Regions from separate parts of the Candidatus Symbiobacter mobilis CR genome, predicted to be linked through region 2. Evidence: predicted binding sites of a transcription regulator. Region 2 holds the regulator's gene; the other holds the start of a gene.

Region 1 (7,694 bases), 320 kb from region 2:
GCTGACGCCGTCGCCACGGCAGGAGCTTGCGCAACAGGCGCCTGCGCACACAACGGAAAGCGCAGCACGAACTCACTGCCTTCCCCCGGCGCGCTGCGCACCGCGATGTTGCCGGAATGCGATTGCATGATGCCGTGAACGACGGACAGCCCCAGCCCTGTACCCTGACCGACCGGCTTGGTCGTAAAAAAGGGTTCGAAGATCCGCTGCAATGTCTCCGGATCGATCCCGCTGCCCGTATCACGCACCCGCAACAGCGCTTGCGGTGGCGATGCGCCATGGTCCGCTTCGAGTTCCACGGCGATGTACCCCGCGTGGTCGCCGATCGCGTGCATCGCATTCGTACACAGGTTCAGCAACGCTTGCTCGATTTGCGTCGCATCGGCCATCACCCACAAGGGTTCGGAGGAAATCGCCTGCCGAAGCTGGATATGCGGCGGCAAGGTCACGTGAAACAACCGCGCCGCATCTTGGACGATCCTGGCAAGCATCACGGAGCAACGGCGCGGGGGTTCGTGGCGGCTGAAGGTCAGAATCTGTCGCACCAAATCCCGCGCACGGCGAGCGGCGCGGTCGATCTCGGCCAGGCTCACGCCGACGGGGCCTTCGTTGCCTGCATCCTGCATCGCCAACGCGACATTGCCCAGAATCGCCGCGATGATGTTGTTGAAGTCGTGCGCGATACCGCCAGCCAAGGTACCAATGGCCTGCATCTTTTGCGACTCCAGCAACTGCGCCTCCAGCACTGCACGGCGGCGTTCCAGCTCCTTGCTCATGCGCAAATCGCGCAGAAACAGGGTGGCCACATCCGGATTGCGCTGGCGCGACACGCTCACTTCGACGGGCACCTGCACCCCATCGAGGGTCCTTGCATCCATCTCGCCCAGACGCACGGTTTGCTCGACCTCCCCCTGGCGCAACGCCTGCGCTGCGGTGGGCAAAAAGACGTCCAGCCCACGCCCGATGGCCTGCGCAGCGCCACAGTCGAACAAGGACTGCGCAGCCGGGTTGCAGACCGAGATGCACAGCCGTTCGTCGACGCTGACGATGGCATCAAGGGAAGAATCGATGATCGCAGCCATCTGCGCCTGACTTTGGCCCAGCGCCTCATTGCGCTCGGTCAGCATCCGCTGGTTGGCCTGCAAAGCGCGGCGCTGCTCCAGCAAAGGACTTTGGTCGATGATGGCGCAGACAAGGCTGGGCTGCTCTGCGTCGTCGAAGCAGGCGATGTGCAGATCACCAGTGAAACGCCCGTCGATGCCGGACAGGAAGGTCAGCTCGTGCAGCACGCTGGCACCTTCCCTGCATGCGCATTCGATGCCTTGCTCGACTTGCGACGCCATGCCCGGTTCCACGAAAGGCAGCAGAAAGACCAGCGGCGGATCGCTTTCCAGCGGACGAAACAGCGCCAATGCCCGTGCGTTGTGCTGCAACACCTGCGTGCGCTCATCCACCACCATCAACGCCAGCGGCACATGCGCAAACAGGGTGGCAAAGCGTTCGGAGGCCGCTTCGGCGTCAGCCTGGCTGAACCGTAGCGCCTGGTTTTGGATGCGTAGCTCTGCCTGATACCTGCGCAGCTCATCGACAAGCCTGCCCGGGCGAACGGGGGTGGCGGATGCAGCGGAGCGTGCGCGGCGCAAGGGCTGGGGGCGCGCTGGGGAACGTCTGGTCACTGCGTTGGCTCCCAAGCACAGCATGCACCGATGCTGTATGTGTCATAAACAACTACAGAACGACGCAGAGCTACCGATAAAGACTTGGGGTCGTTTATCACCTTGGTCACCTTGCACACTACATGGGAGAAAAGCATGAATATCACCAACACCGCCGCAGTTCGCACGGCCACGACCGCAGCCCAAAGCAGCACTTCGGATGCCTTGCACATGCTGGTACTGCGCAAGGCGCTCGACGCGGAATCCAACGCTGCCGCAGCCATGCTCCAAACGCTGCCCCAACCCGCGCCATCGAACAACAATACCAATATGGGGACGGTAGTCAACACCTACGCATGAAACGTGGGGCGAGAGCGGGAACGCCAGCCCCACCACCATAGCAGGCAGCGCCACGCTGCCCAACCCAGCGCAATCCCCACGCAGTCTGCGGCCCAGTCCCGCCAATCTCCGTGCCTCCATCCGGTGAACGCCTGCGCGATTTCGATGCCCACGCCGAATAGCACCAATCCTGGTACGAGCCTGCTCAGTCCGCGTGGATAGGCCACCAGCCCCCAAAATGCCAGGGCTGCGAATCCGGCAGTGTGCTGCGCTTTGTCCCACCATCGCAGCACTTCGGGCACCTGGGGCGCTGGCGCAAGCGCCAACCACGACGCCATCGCGACCAGCCCCCAAAACAGCGCACGGGCGCACCAGCGGTGCGTCGAGGCCGTTTTCGTTCCGCACAACGACATTGGTGGTCTTTGCTGCATCATCGAAAAACTAATACCGGTTGGACACCACGCACTTCAGGGCGGTAAGCCGTGACCCCGGCCTGAAAGTCAGGGTTTCGGCGCCTCTTTGGGGGGGGTGCAAACCCCTTCCCAAAGTGTGCAGCCATACCGGCCTGCAGGCTGGTTCTGGATAGTTGCTGGTACTTGCGTGGCCAACGCCACGGGTTTTTCCATAGAAAATCGCCCGCGCATCCGGGTTCTGCGCAACCATGGGGTTGCTTGCCACGCTCTCCACATCGCACCCCATGGTTTGCTGCACCCTGTCTTGTTCCCTTTTTTCCTTTTTCTGAGGACTACACATGGCTAGCGTCAACAAGGTCATCCTGATTGGCAATCTCGGGCGCGACCCCGAGATTCGCTCCTTTTCCAACGGCGACCGGGTGGCCAACGTCACCATCGCGACTACTGAGCGCTGGCGCGACAAGCAAAGCAACGAGATGCGGGACCAGACCGAGTGGCACCGCCTGGTGTTCCACAGTCGGCTCGTCGACATCGTCGAACAATACCTGCGCAAAGGTTCGCAGGTATATGTGGAGGGCAGCCTGCGTACCCGCAAATGGACAGACAAGGATGGACAAGAGCGCAACACCGTGGAAATTCGCGTCGACCAGATGAAGATGCTGGGCAGCCGCAATGTTCCCAACGAAGAGGACGAGCCGGGATATGCCCGCAATTCTTCCCCTGCACCACGCCGTGACCCCGTCCCACAGACTGCCCCAGCTCCTCTTCCTGCTACTTCCACACCCCCGGCGGGAAGTAGTTTCGGCGGCATGGACGGCGACATGGACGACGACATTCCTTTTTAATGGGCATACCGGGGGTGGCTTGCCGACGGCGCGCAATGCAGGCTGACTATCACTTCGCCCCTGCACGGGCACGGTGGCGCGCCATTTCCACCCCCTGGTTGGCCAAGGCATCCGCACGTTCGTTGCCGGGGTGGTTGGAATGCCCACGCACCCAACGCCATTCGATGCGGTGCCCTCCTTCCCGTAGCAACTCGTCGATGCGATGCCACAAATCCTCGTTCTTGACCGGGGTGTTCTGCGCAGTGACCCAATTGCGCGCTTTCCATGCCGGCATCCATTCCGTGGCGCCTTTGAGCACGTATTGGCTATCGACATACAGGGTGACATGGCAGGGCTTGCGCAATGCGCGCAACGCCTCGATCACAGCAGTCATTTCCATGCGGTTGTTGGTGGTATGCACTTCGCCGCCGCACAGTTCCTTACGCTTATCCCCGTACTGCAACAACACACCCCAACCCCCCGTGCCAGGATTGCCCTTGCATGCGCCATCGGTGTAGATCTCCACTTCGGTCATCGAATCATTCCTTGGGATTCCTGGGAGCAGGGTTCCCGGCCTGCGGTTTGCACAGCGCGAACGCCGTTGCGGGAAACGGCACGCGCCCCAACAAGCGATACGGCGGGCTTCCACCCCGGCTGGAGCAGCGTCATGCCACGCACGCGCTTGACGGCGACCAGGCAATACACCGCGCCCAGGATCGGCCACCAGCGCTCTCCAGCCCGATCCATCCACGCCAGACGCCGCAACCACGACATGCTGGAACACATCGGTCGGTAGCAGCCAAAATGTTCGGCCCGTACCTCCAGGCTGAGTAACCCCAGCCAGTCGCGCAGGCGCAGAGAACCGATGAATTCCATTACCTCTGCGGAAGGGGCACGAGGCAACCACCGCCGCCTGGGCACACGCGCCTCGCGCAAGCCCCACAGGCTCACGGGGTTAAAGCCCGTGAGCACCGCCACCCCTTCAGGCACCAGCACCCGGGCCACTTCCCGCAACACCCCATGGGGGTCGGTGGCGCGTTCCAAGGTGTGAGGAAGGATCACCAAATCCAGGCTGTTTGCCGGAAAAGGCAGCGCAGCAAAGTCTGTGACCACATCGGGAATACGTTCGGACATCCGCTCAAGAATGCCCTCGGGAATACGATCAGAGCGATCAGAAACACCCGCCTGCAACGAGAGCTGCGAAACAGCCAGCCAGCGATGCGCCATGCGATTGGCGCGTAGCCCGTCGAGTTCCGGAAAACCCAATTGCAGCGCATGGAACCCGAAAGCGTTGGCCACAGCAGCATCCAACTGTGCCTGTTCCCACGCCAGAACATACTGCCCTGCAGGGGCCTGGAGCCAGTGTTGCATACCTATTGGGGCTTACGCAAAACCGCCCCAGCGTTGTAAACCCCACTTGCCGTACTGCTTTGTACTGTCTGCGTGGAGGTGCCAAGCTGGGACAATTTTGGGTACGTCCTACCTATAATTTTTTGGAGCATGAACCTGGTACCCATCCCCTGCCTTGCAGACAACTATGCTTGGATGCTGTGGGAGGACGGACGGGCCATCGTCGTGGACCCGGGAGACGCAGGCCCGGTGCAGCGTGCTGCGGACAGCCTGGGAGTGCGAATCGAATCGATTCTAGTCACGCACCACCATGCAGACCACACTGGTGGGGTACATGCTCTACGCAATGGCGGCGCTACGGTCCTCCGCGAAGGCGGTGTTGCAGTTACGGTATATGCCCCCCAAGAGCACATCGCTGGCCCCGTGGTGCCATGCCAAGATGGCACAGAACTTCTGCTGTTGGGCCTGCCCTGCCGCGTGCTGCACGTTCCAGGCCACACTGCCGGGCACGTGGCATACCTGCTTACTTCCCCTGCAGAACCACCGATCCTGTTTTGTGGTGATACCCTTTTCAGCGGAGGATGTGGTCGCCTGTTCGAGGGAACGGCCCAGCAGATGCTGGCATCGCTCTCGCGCTTGGCGCAGCTTCCAGAGGAAACCAGGGTCTGCTGTGCGCACGAGTACACCGAGGGCTGCCTGCGCTTTGCGCGTAGGGTCGAACCGGACAATATAGCGCTGCGGGACTACCAGGATCGGGTCCATGCCCTGCGCAGCCATGGCAAGCCGACCCTACCCTCGACGATCGGCCTGGAAAAGGCCGTCAACCCTTTTTTGCGTACCCACGTCGAATCCGTCCAACGCGCAGTGCGCGCCCAGGACCCCGATGCCACCGACCCGGTGGCCGTGTTCGCCGCACTGCGCAGATGGAAAGACCGATGCTGAATGCACTACGCCACTGGATCGTCGCAGCCACGCTGCTGCTGACTGGATGCGCCACCCTGGAATGGCCGTTGTCCATGCAACGCGATGTTCCTGCCCCTGTTTCCACAGCCATCCCTGCCGTGCCGACGGGGGCCACGGTGACCCCCGTCGATCCCCCACGGGCGACGGGGATTCGTCTCCAACCCTTACAGCCCTCCTTGCTGCGTGGTCAGGATGTCCATCCCCTGACCGCTCCCCAAGATCTGTGGGATCGCATCCGGCGTGGCTTTGCCATGCCCGATTTGGACACCGAGCTGGTGCGCGAACGCGAGCTGTGGTACAGCAGCCGACCCGATTACGTCGAGCGCATGGTCGAGCGCGGAAGCAAATACCTCTTCCACATCGTCGAAGAGCTGGAGTGCCGCAACATGCCGACCGAGTTGGCCCTGCTGCCCTTCGTGGAAAGTGCTTTCAACCCCCAGGCCATCTCCAGCGCGAAGGCAGCCGGGATGTGGCAATTCATGCCGGCTACGGGCCGCAATTTCGACTTGCGCCAAAACATGTTCCAGGACGACCGGCGGGATGTGCTGGCTTCTACCCGCGCTGCGCTGGACTACCTGCAAAAACTCTACGACATGTTTGGCGACTGGCACCTCGCCCTCGCCGCCTACAACTGGGGGGAAGGACGGGTAACCCGCGCCGTCACCCAGGCCCGTAAGGCGGGAGCCAGCGCCTCGTATGCCGATCTGCCGATGCCGATGGAAACGCGGATGTACGTCCCCAAGCTACAAGCCGTCAAAAACATCATCGCGGCCCCCGACGCCTTCCGCATCCGACTGCCATCGATTCCGAACCATCCGTACTTTCAGACGGTGGAGATTCGCCAAGACATCGACGTGGCTGTCGCTGCCTCGCTGGCGGAAATCTCGCTGGCAGAGTTTCGGTCGCTCAACCCCAGCAGCACCAAGCCTGTGCTCTTGGCGGCAGGTCATCCACAAATATTGCTGCCCTGGGACAAGGCCGAGCGTTTTCAGAGCAATCTGGAATCCTTCACCGGCGACCGTCTAGCGAGTTGGACGGCGTGGATCGCGCCCACCACGCTGACGGCGCGCGAAGCAGCCAAGCGGATAGGAATGGGCGAGGACGAGCTGCGCAGCGTCAACAAGATTCCGCCCAGAATGCAGATTCGTGCTGGCTCGACCTTGGTCGTCCGCCGCAGCAACGGGATCCGCCACGACGTGAGCGAGCGTGTCGCCGAAAACAGCTACCTGGCCCTGGCCCCGGAAGTTGTGCTGCGCAAGACCTGGGTTCGCGCACGCAAAAAAGAATCCGTTGCCCAACTCGCCGCACGCTACAAGCTCAGCGCGGCCAGCGTCGCACAGTGGAACAAGGTCTCGTCGTCCGTCACCTTTGCCAAGGGCCAGAAGGTACTGGTGTATCTGCCTACTACGGCCAAGAAGCGCCCTCTGCGTTCAGCGCAAAAACATGCCCAAGCTGCTACCAAGGCCAAGGCCCACACATCGGCACGCAGCCCCACCCGTGCTGCACCCAAAGCAACCAAGAAGCTTGGGGGGAAGGCAGGGAAGACCAAGGGGAAGAAGGCGGCGCCCAAAACAAAAACACGCCGGTAGGCGCCCATGTCGGTATTGGGGGACCGGCTGACGGTTCTGCACGGCGCCTTGATGCCCAGCGTCTCCGCACTATCTCCACACCCACGCACCCCCTACGCGCTCGCCGTGCAGGGTCATGCCATAGCGTGCCAACTCCTCGGTTTTCCATCCATGCGCCTGCCGTTGGGCACGAAACCGGGATAGCTTGCGTTCCATCCAGCTTTGTTGCAAGAGCCGTCGCTTATTGACGTGCATCAACTCCTCCCGCTCCCTCTTCCCCATCGCTTTTTTCATCGCTTTCTGAGTGATCGAACCGAAGTGATGGATCCATACCCTTCCGGTGATGGCGCGGCGCAGGGACGTTTGCGCCAAGTCGTGAAAAAAGATCGCGTCCTCGAACCCCAGCAGTTTGGGGTGCGCGCGGAAATACCCGATTTCCTCGAAAACACGACGATGGATGCACAAACAAACAGCGCTCTGGGTACCGTGCCGAAAAACGTCGCGCATCGTTGCACCCGACTTTTCGGCAAAAGACTCGAAGTCGTAGTCCGCCTCTCCTTCGACCATCGCTGGGGAAATGAT
Region 2 (7,694 bases):
CGACTTGCTGGAATCGGTGCGGCAGATGAAAGCGGGCAAAGCCGCCCGAACCACCGTGGTGACCCCGACAGCAGCGGCTGAAGCCCGTGCCAAAGTTGGCGTGCCCCAAATTGCCTTTGCCGCCATGCTGGGCGTTTCGGTTCGCACCTTGCAGGAATGGGAGCAAGGCAGGCGCGAACCTTCGGGTGCTGCACGCTCTCTGCTGCGCATCGCACAAACCCACCCACAGGCACTGCGCGAGTTGATGGCTTGACGAAGCTCATACCGCCTCCCGGAGATCGATTTGACCTGTTACGGCGGCTGTTATGAGTGCTGAGCGGCGTTCTTTTAGGAGGTCGATGCTGAGCTTTGATTTTTCAATTAACGTATCGATGCGGGTGGTTTCGCGGTCAAGGGCAACAAGAATGCGGACTTGTTCTTCTTCATTCGGAGCGGGCATCTCAATAGAAGCGACATGCTCCCAATCTGCGCGAGGCATTTTGGCTCCTTCGCAACCCGCCTCAATTTGATGTGTTACCTCTGTCGTGAGTAACCACTGGTTCAGCCAGCGAGGATTTGTGTTATTTGTCTTTAGAACCAAGAACTCAGTGGAGCAGGTGCCATCCATCTTAGTCACAATCGATTTTCGCAAATACGGTCGAAGCTTGCTATAAAGGACATCATCTTTATAAAAAACCCCTACTGTTGAGTCTTCTGATTGCCGAGAATTTCTACTGATTGGCTTATATTTACCAGACTTGCTTTCAACATCCTCAAGTCCGATATAAATTACGCCACTGGAAATGTCATTTCTGCGTTCTGTGCGAATCTTCGCATGTCTTTTGATTCTTGCTACTTGCCAATGTTCAGGCACCTCCCCAATCCACTCCACCCCTGAATCCTTCATCTTCACATTGGGATCAAGTCCCTTGGTGACAGCCTGAGTGATCAGCGCCTGACGCTTCTCTTTCAGGAGTTCGATGAAGCGGGTTTTCTTGGAAATGAGGGTGTCGATGCGGGTGGTTTCGCGGTTGAGCGTTTGATTGATGAATTTCAGCTCTTCCTGTGGCGGAATCGGAACGCGTGTATGCAATACTTCGTAGGATGACAGGTGTTTAACCGTAGTTGCATAGGCCAAATCATTGACCATCTTGAGAGGAATCGCTACGGAATGACTTAGAAAATAAGAAATCTCATTTGTATTTCCATTTACAGCGCACATTCGCTGATTTAGTTTTGCATTTCCACGCTCCCAGAGATGAACATTAAAATCACCATCCATACCGATTAAGATATCACCACTTTTGATCTCAGCCATCTTTGGGGATGGTTCATCAGAATAGATTGCCTCATCATCTCCGCTGATATCACGGATTCGCAAGATTCTGTTCGACTTCGCCCCTTCTTTTCTAAATAGCTCAGCCTTAAACGGGAAGCCATTTCTAAGTGATGCAACGGAATAAATAGGCTTAACCCCCCAGTGCTCTGGCACCTGTCCAATCCATTCAACACCGGATTCTTTGTACGCAGGATATGGTTTGTAATGGCTCATTCCGTCACCTCGCCCAACAAGTCAGCTATCTCAGCTTCCACGGCTTTAAGATCAGCGTCAATATCAGTCAATTTGCGTGGCGGCACATACTGATAAAAAAATCGGTTGAAGTTGATTTCGTAGCCGACGATGCCGACCTTTTTGTCCTTCTCGTCCCGCTTGGTTTCATCGATCCAGGCATCCGGCACATGGGCAAGGACTTCCTTTGCGAAGTAGTCCCGAATATCTTGGCCCAGTGGAACGTTTTCGTTATCCCGCAAGTCGCTGTCGGGCATCACGTTGCCCTTTTCATCGAGCATGGGCTGAGCCTCTGGGTCTTTGATGCCTATGACCGCCATCAACTCTTTCAGGTGTCCCTTGGGCATTTTCTTGATGCCAGCCGCTGCAAACAAGGTTTGTAAGCTGTCAAAGTTGCCTCTGACTTTGGTAAACGCTTCAGCATGGGCACCGTTGGTCATGGCGTTGAAGTTCGCCACCCATTCGTCACTGGCTTCAAACCGCATACGCAAGGGCCGCTCCACCGTGATGCGGCGGTAACCGAACGTGCGGTAGTCCAGCATTTTGCTAATGGGGCCGTCTTGGGCTGCTGCGTAAATCTCCAGGATTTGTGCGCGTTGCTCATCACTGATGATGCGTCGCTTGTTGCCTTCGTTTTTGATAGCAGTCCACAGGCCCGTTGCGTTGATCAATTGCACCCGTCCTTTGCGGTTTTCTGGCTTCTTGTTCGAGAGAATCCACAGGTAGGTGCCAATGCCCGTGCGGAAGAAGATTTCCGTGGGCAGTGCCACGATGGCTTCCACCAGATCGTTCTCCAGCAACCAGCGGCGGATTTCAGATTCACCAGACCCCGCGCCTCCGTTGAACAAAGGCGATCCAGAAAGAACAATGGCCGCTCTGCCACCACCGTTGGCAGGCAACTCCATCTTGCTCGCAAGGTTCATCAAAAACAGCATGGAACCATCGTTGATGCGCGGCAAGCCTGGCCCAAAGCGACCTTCGTACTTCTTTTCCTTGTGCTCCAGGTTGACGGCATCGGCATCTTTTTCCCACTTTTTTCCGAAAGGGGGATTACTGACGCTGTAATGAAACCGCTCACCTTTGAAGTGGTCAGCAGAGAGTGTTGAACCCAGTTTGATGTTTTTCGACAGATCTCGACCTGGGTCGGTTTCCAGCGTGCGAAGCAACATGGCCGTGAGGCACACTGCATGCGTTTCAGGCTCCAACTCTTGCCCGTAAGGAACCAGCACAGGTGGCACCTTGTAATGGCTGCTGTGATCGGCAACATGATTCATCGCATCTGACAGGAACCCGCCAGTGCCGCATGTCTGGTCATACAGGGTGCGAATCAAACCTGGGTGCGATGCAAAGAAGGCATCGTCAGGGTCAAGCAGCAGGGACGTTGCCAGATGCACCACATCGCGTGGTGTCATGAAATCCTCAGCACCTTCATTCACCTCAGCACCAAACCGGCGAATCAGGTGTTCATAGAGGTTGCTCATCACGCGATCTGGCACTTCATTTGGGTGCAAATCGACTTTGGCGAAGTTCTGGCAAATCTTGTAGAGAACGCCAGCCTTGTTCAAGCGAGAGACTGTGTTCGAGAAATCGAACTGGTCAAAAATGACTCTGGCGTTGTCAGAGAAATGGGAGATGTAGTCGAGCAGGTTCTGTGCTGTCTTGCCGCTGCCCAAGTTCCCCAGCGCGTACTTGGAGGTGTTGTAGAAAGGGTATCGGGTTGCCTGCCTCAAGATCACATCCAGGTGGATACCCGAATCCCTGAATGTGGCGTGACTGTTCAGCACCTCTTGACGGCTTGGCTCCAGCACGCACTCCAGCCGTCGAAGCAGCGTGAAGGGCAGGATGATCTTGCCAAAGTCCGTGTGCTTGAAGTCCCCCCAAAGGTATTCAGCGTTTTTCCAAATGAAGTCCGCCAGCGTGGAAGCTGTTCCTGTCGTTTCTGCCATGTTTTGTTCCAACCTTAGTTTGCACAAAACAGTGTAACCGACTGGTTGGGTTTTCAACCAACTTTTGCACAAAACAGGCGTTTATCCAGCCCTCGCTTCAAAACCCGGTTTCAACCCTAGAATGCACAAAGCCAAAATTTCTCAGTGCGACCGCAATTTGGTCCGCAGCCGCGCCACGGATTGGCTGTGGAGCTGGCAGACCCGCGATTCGGTGATGTCGAGCACGGCAGCGATTTCCTTGAGGTTCATGTCCTGCTCGTAGTACATGCTCATGATCTGCTGTTCGCGCTCGGGCAGACCCTTGATTGCGGCGACGAGGGCCTGGCGCAGGCGTTGGTCCCGCAGGATGCGGATGGGGTCGGATTCGGGGTCGCCGGCGTGGTGGTCCAGAAAGCCTTCCTCGTCGTCCGCGTTGCTTTGCAGGTCTTCGAGGTAGAGGAGCTGGCTCCCGCGCACCTTGGTGAGCAGGCTTTGGTACTGGGCCAAGGTGATGCCCATTTCCTCGGCGACTTCGCTTTCCAGGGGAATGCGGCCGAGACGATGCTCGACGTGGCGCATCGCGTCTTCAATGTCCCGCTGGCTTTTGCGCGTCCCGCGTGAAACCCAGTCGTACTCGCGTAGCTCGTCGAGCATGGCTCCACGAATGCGTTGCGTCGCAAAGGTCTCGAATTGCACGCCCTGGGTGGATTCGAAGCGGGCGAGCGCTTCGGACAAGCCGATCAACCCCACCTGGATGAGGTCGTCGATCTCCACATTCGCAGGAAGTTTGGCCATCATGTGGTACGCAAGTTTGCGCACCAGTGGCTGGTACTGGTGGATCAACGCGTTGCGATCAAGCTGACCCTTGGCGGTGTACATCAGAGCGGAATGGATGGCTGCGGCCAAGCTAGGGCCGCTGTAGTGCAGTCAGTGCAGTCAGTGGAGCAACGCGGCGTGGGCACTGCCCAGTTCCACGCTGTTTTCCAGCATCAGCAGCGCCAGACGCAACACGTCATCCCGGGAACAGTCGCCATGCGCAGGTAGGCGAACCGTCAGCGCGTCGGGTTCAAACCCCAAGAACTCGCGGGAGCAGCGCTGCAAATTGCGCAAGGCTGCTTCGGTGGGCGCAACGGCATTCATAGCGGAAAGGGAGGCATCGGTCAGGCGGGAGGCGGCGTGTGCAACGGGCGCAACAATGGGCGCGATATTAGCAATTGTGGGGCGCAATTGCGCCTGCACCAGCAGGTGTTTCACAGCCAGGTACGCATGAACGGTAGAGGTGGAGTGCGCATGGAGCGGCACGAGGGGAGACAGCCCGCACGCAGTGAAGGTTTTGGGCCAGGTGGCGATGTCCGTATAGAGGGCAACGACGCCATAGTCGCCCAGCAGGCTCCCCAGCCCGTCGAGCGACATGCCAACTTCCGAGATCGTCGCGATCCCTGTCTGGGCAGGCAGCACGACCCATCCATCCCCCGGCGCAGCGTTGGGGGGCAGGTGCCGATCGTGCAATAGCTGCTCCAGCCCGGGGTTGTCCGGGCTTTCCACGCTCAGCCCGTCGAGGACGAGCACGTCGAGACCCATATCCCGCCAAGCTTGGCACAGGCTCCACAGCAGGGGCCATTCGTGAGGCTCCGGGTTGCTGTGGCGCACGATGGCCGTGCAGCGCGTGGTCAGCGGGCGGGCCAGGCCCCATAGCCCGCTGGCTTGGTGGAGTTCGGCATCAAGCATGGAACCTCCCTGCAGCAAGAGGGGTGGCCTCCGAGAAGAAAAAGTTCAGCTCGGCGGCTTTGGGATCGTAGGCAGACTTGTTCGGCGCACGCATCGACAGGGCGGTGAGCTTCGATGCGTCCGCACGCTCCCAGTCCTGCGGCACTTTCTGGCCTGTCGTTACGCCGCGCAGCAGGAGCTGGTGGCGGATGCACGCATCAAGCGCGGGGCCGATCTTGGCGGCTTCGTCGATTTTGGAGAGGATCGTTTGTTGCGATCCGCCGGATTTGAACGAGGCGACGACGTCGTCGATGGTGTCGCCGTGGCTTCCGGCATTGAGGACGAGCAGTCTGGTGACTTCTGGCAGGTCGAGCATGTCGAGCATGTCGCGCTTGCGGGGGTCGTTGGGGGCGATGCCGGTCGTGTCGATGAGCACCATCTTTTTGTTGGAAAGCAGGCCCAGCAAGTCTTGGAGCGCGGCGCGGTCGTGCGCAAGGTGGGCCACGACGCCAAGCATCCGGCCGTAGGTACGGAGCTGTTCATGTGCGCCGACGCGGTAGGTATCGAGGGTGATCAGCCCGACGCTGTTGGGGCCGTGGGCTTGCGTGCATAGCCCGGCGAGCTTGGCGACTGTTGTCGTCTTGCCGACGCCGGTGGCGCCGATCAGCGCGAAGCATCCGCCTTTTTCGTGCAGGGCAGGGGCTGCGGCGTCGGTGCGCAGGTTGCGAACGAGAACGTCGATGATCCAGCGCATGGCCTCGGAAGGCTCTAGGTGCTCGGGCATGCGTTCCAGGATCGTGCGGGCCAGCGTGGGCGAATAGCCCGAACGCAGCAGCTTGAGCATGAGGTTGGAATGGATGGGGTTTTGGCGTGCCTGCCCCAGCCAGGTGAGTGTGTTGAAGCGTTCTTCGATCATCGTCTTCATGGCCTGCAACTCGTCGACCAGCCCAGCGGGCATGGACGAGGAAACCATGGCGGGGGCCGCAGGGGCGGCATGGGATGTGTGGACGGCGGGCGCTGCGGTTTTGGCGGGCGTGGGCGTTGGGGGCGCGAAGTGGATCGTCCCAAAGCGCCGATCCGTGCGGGATTCCAACTGGTCTGCTGCACGCTCCGACAGGGCAGTCGTGGCGGGAGCGGTCTGGGCACGCAGGCTTTCCTGGCGGCGGCGCAGCATGCGTTCGCGCACATAGTCTTGGAAGGAGAGCGTGCTCATCGCCAGCTTCGTCGCGTCGTCGACGGGGACCCCGCCGATTTCCGATCCTGCCGCGCCTGCGGAGGATGCCGACGCTGCCGATGTTGTGGAAGCCATGGGCGCGGCGGGCTTGGTCGATACCGCACGGGTGTTGCGGCGCGCCGCATCGGCCTGGTCGAGCGCTGCAAGCGTGTCCTCGCCGGTGGCGATGACTTCGATGCCTTCTGCGGTGGAGCGGTTGGAGAGGATCAGCGTGCCTTCCCCGAAGGTCATGCGGGCCTTGGCCAATGCTTCGCGGGAGGTGGGGGCGGTGAATCGTTGGATGTTCATGATGCAGCACCTTTGAGGACTGGACCAATACGGATGGAGTGGGTATCAGGAATCTCGCTGTGCCCGAGCACCTGCAAGCGGGGAGCGACGCGGCGAACGAGCCGGGCAATCGCGTTGCGGATGGCGTCGGGAACCAGCAAACAGGCGGGGATGCCGATTTCTTCTTGTCTCATGGCCACTTCGGCGGCTTTGCGCGAAAGCAGATCGGCCACGCCGGGGTCGAGTGCTTGTCCAGGCCCGGATGGATTGCCCAGGGCTTGTACCAGCAGCCGTTCCAGCGGGGGATCAATCGCGATCACATTGAGTTCGTCGACGGGGCCATAGATTTGCTGCACGATCGCCGGGGACAAGGCGATGCGCACACGGCGGGCGAGTTCGATGGAGTCGCTCACGGTGGTTGCATGTTCTGCCAGGGTTTCGATGATCGTGCGGATATCGCGGATATGCACCGACTCTTCGAGCAGAAGCTGCAACACCTTCTGGAATACGGCGATGGGAACCATTTTGGGTACCACTTCTTCGATGAGTTTGGGGGCTTGTTTCGCGACGTGCTCGACGAGTTGCTGGGTCTCGGTGCGGCTCAGTAACTTTGCGGCGTGCACTTGCATCAAGTGTGACAAATGGGTGGCCATGACAGTCTCAGAATCAACCACGGTAAACCCGGCCATTTGTGCGGCTTCCTTTTGCGATTCATCGATCCAGTGTGCCGGTAGGCCGAAGGCGGGATCGGTCGTTGGGGTGCCGACGAGCGGGGTGGTGATGCCGCCGGGGTTGATGGCCAGGAATTGCCCGGGGAAGGCTTCCCCTTCTCCGACGATGACCCCGCGTGAGGTGATGCGGTAGCAGCTTGGCTTGAGTTCGAGGTTGTCACGCACATGCACCGGCGGGGGCAGAAAGCCGACTTCCTGCGCAAACTTGCGGCGTACCCCCTTGATGCGCGTGAGCAGGTCGCCGTGGCGGTTCCTGTCGACCAGCGCGATGAGGCGGTATC

The links. The regulator FliA, encoded in region 2, starts transcription of late flagellar genes. The targets are predictions, from matches to a motif close to CTAAAGTTTNNNNNNNNNNNGCCGNTA.
Positions count from the first base shown of each region.
Region 1: the regulator FliA is predicted to act here: its motif matches at 1,729-1,755, upstream of CENROD_RS07215 (putative motility protein).

Region 1 is NC_022576.1:1,754,681-1,762,374, forward strand. Features, by position in the region: gene CENROD_RS07210 (hybrid sensor histidine kinase/response regulator) at 1-1,676, opposite strand, end outside; gene CENROD_RS07215 (putative motility protein) at 1,812-2,015, shown strand; gene CENROD_RS07220 (VanZ family protein) at 2,006-2,428, opposite strand; gene ssb (single-stranded DNA-binding protein) at 2,746-3,252, shown strand; gene rnhA (ribonuclease HI) at 3,302-3,766, opposite strand; gene CENROD_RS07235 (class I SAM-dependent methyltransferase) at 3,763-4,602, opposite strand; gene gloB (hydroxyacylglutathione hydrolase) at 4,732-5,523, shown strand; gene CENROD_RS07245 (transglycosylase SLT domain-containing protein) at 5,517-7,133, shown strand; gene CENROD_RS07250 (glycosyltransferase family 2 protein) at 7,203-7,694, opposite strand, start outside.
Region 2 is NC_022576.1:1,431,524-1,439,217, reverse strand. Features, by position in the region: gene CENROD_RS05910 (helix-turn-helix domain-containing protein) at 1-253, shown strand, start outside; gene CENROD_RS12460 (restriction endonuclease subunit S) at 260-1,531, opposite strand; gene CENROD_RS05900 (type I restriction-modification system subunit M) at 1,528-3,495, opposite strand; gene CENROD_RS05895 (RNA polymerase sigma factor FliA) at 3,637-4,353, opposite strand; gene CENROD_RS05890 (hypothetical protein) at 4,411-5,202, opposite strand; gene flhF (flagellar biosynthesis GTPase FlhF) at 5,195-6,703, opposite strand; gene flhA (flagellar biosynthesis protein FlhA) at 6,700-7,694, opposite strand, start outside.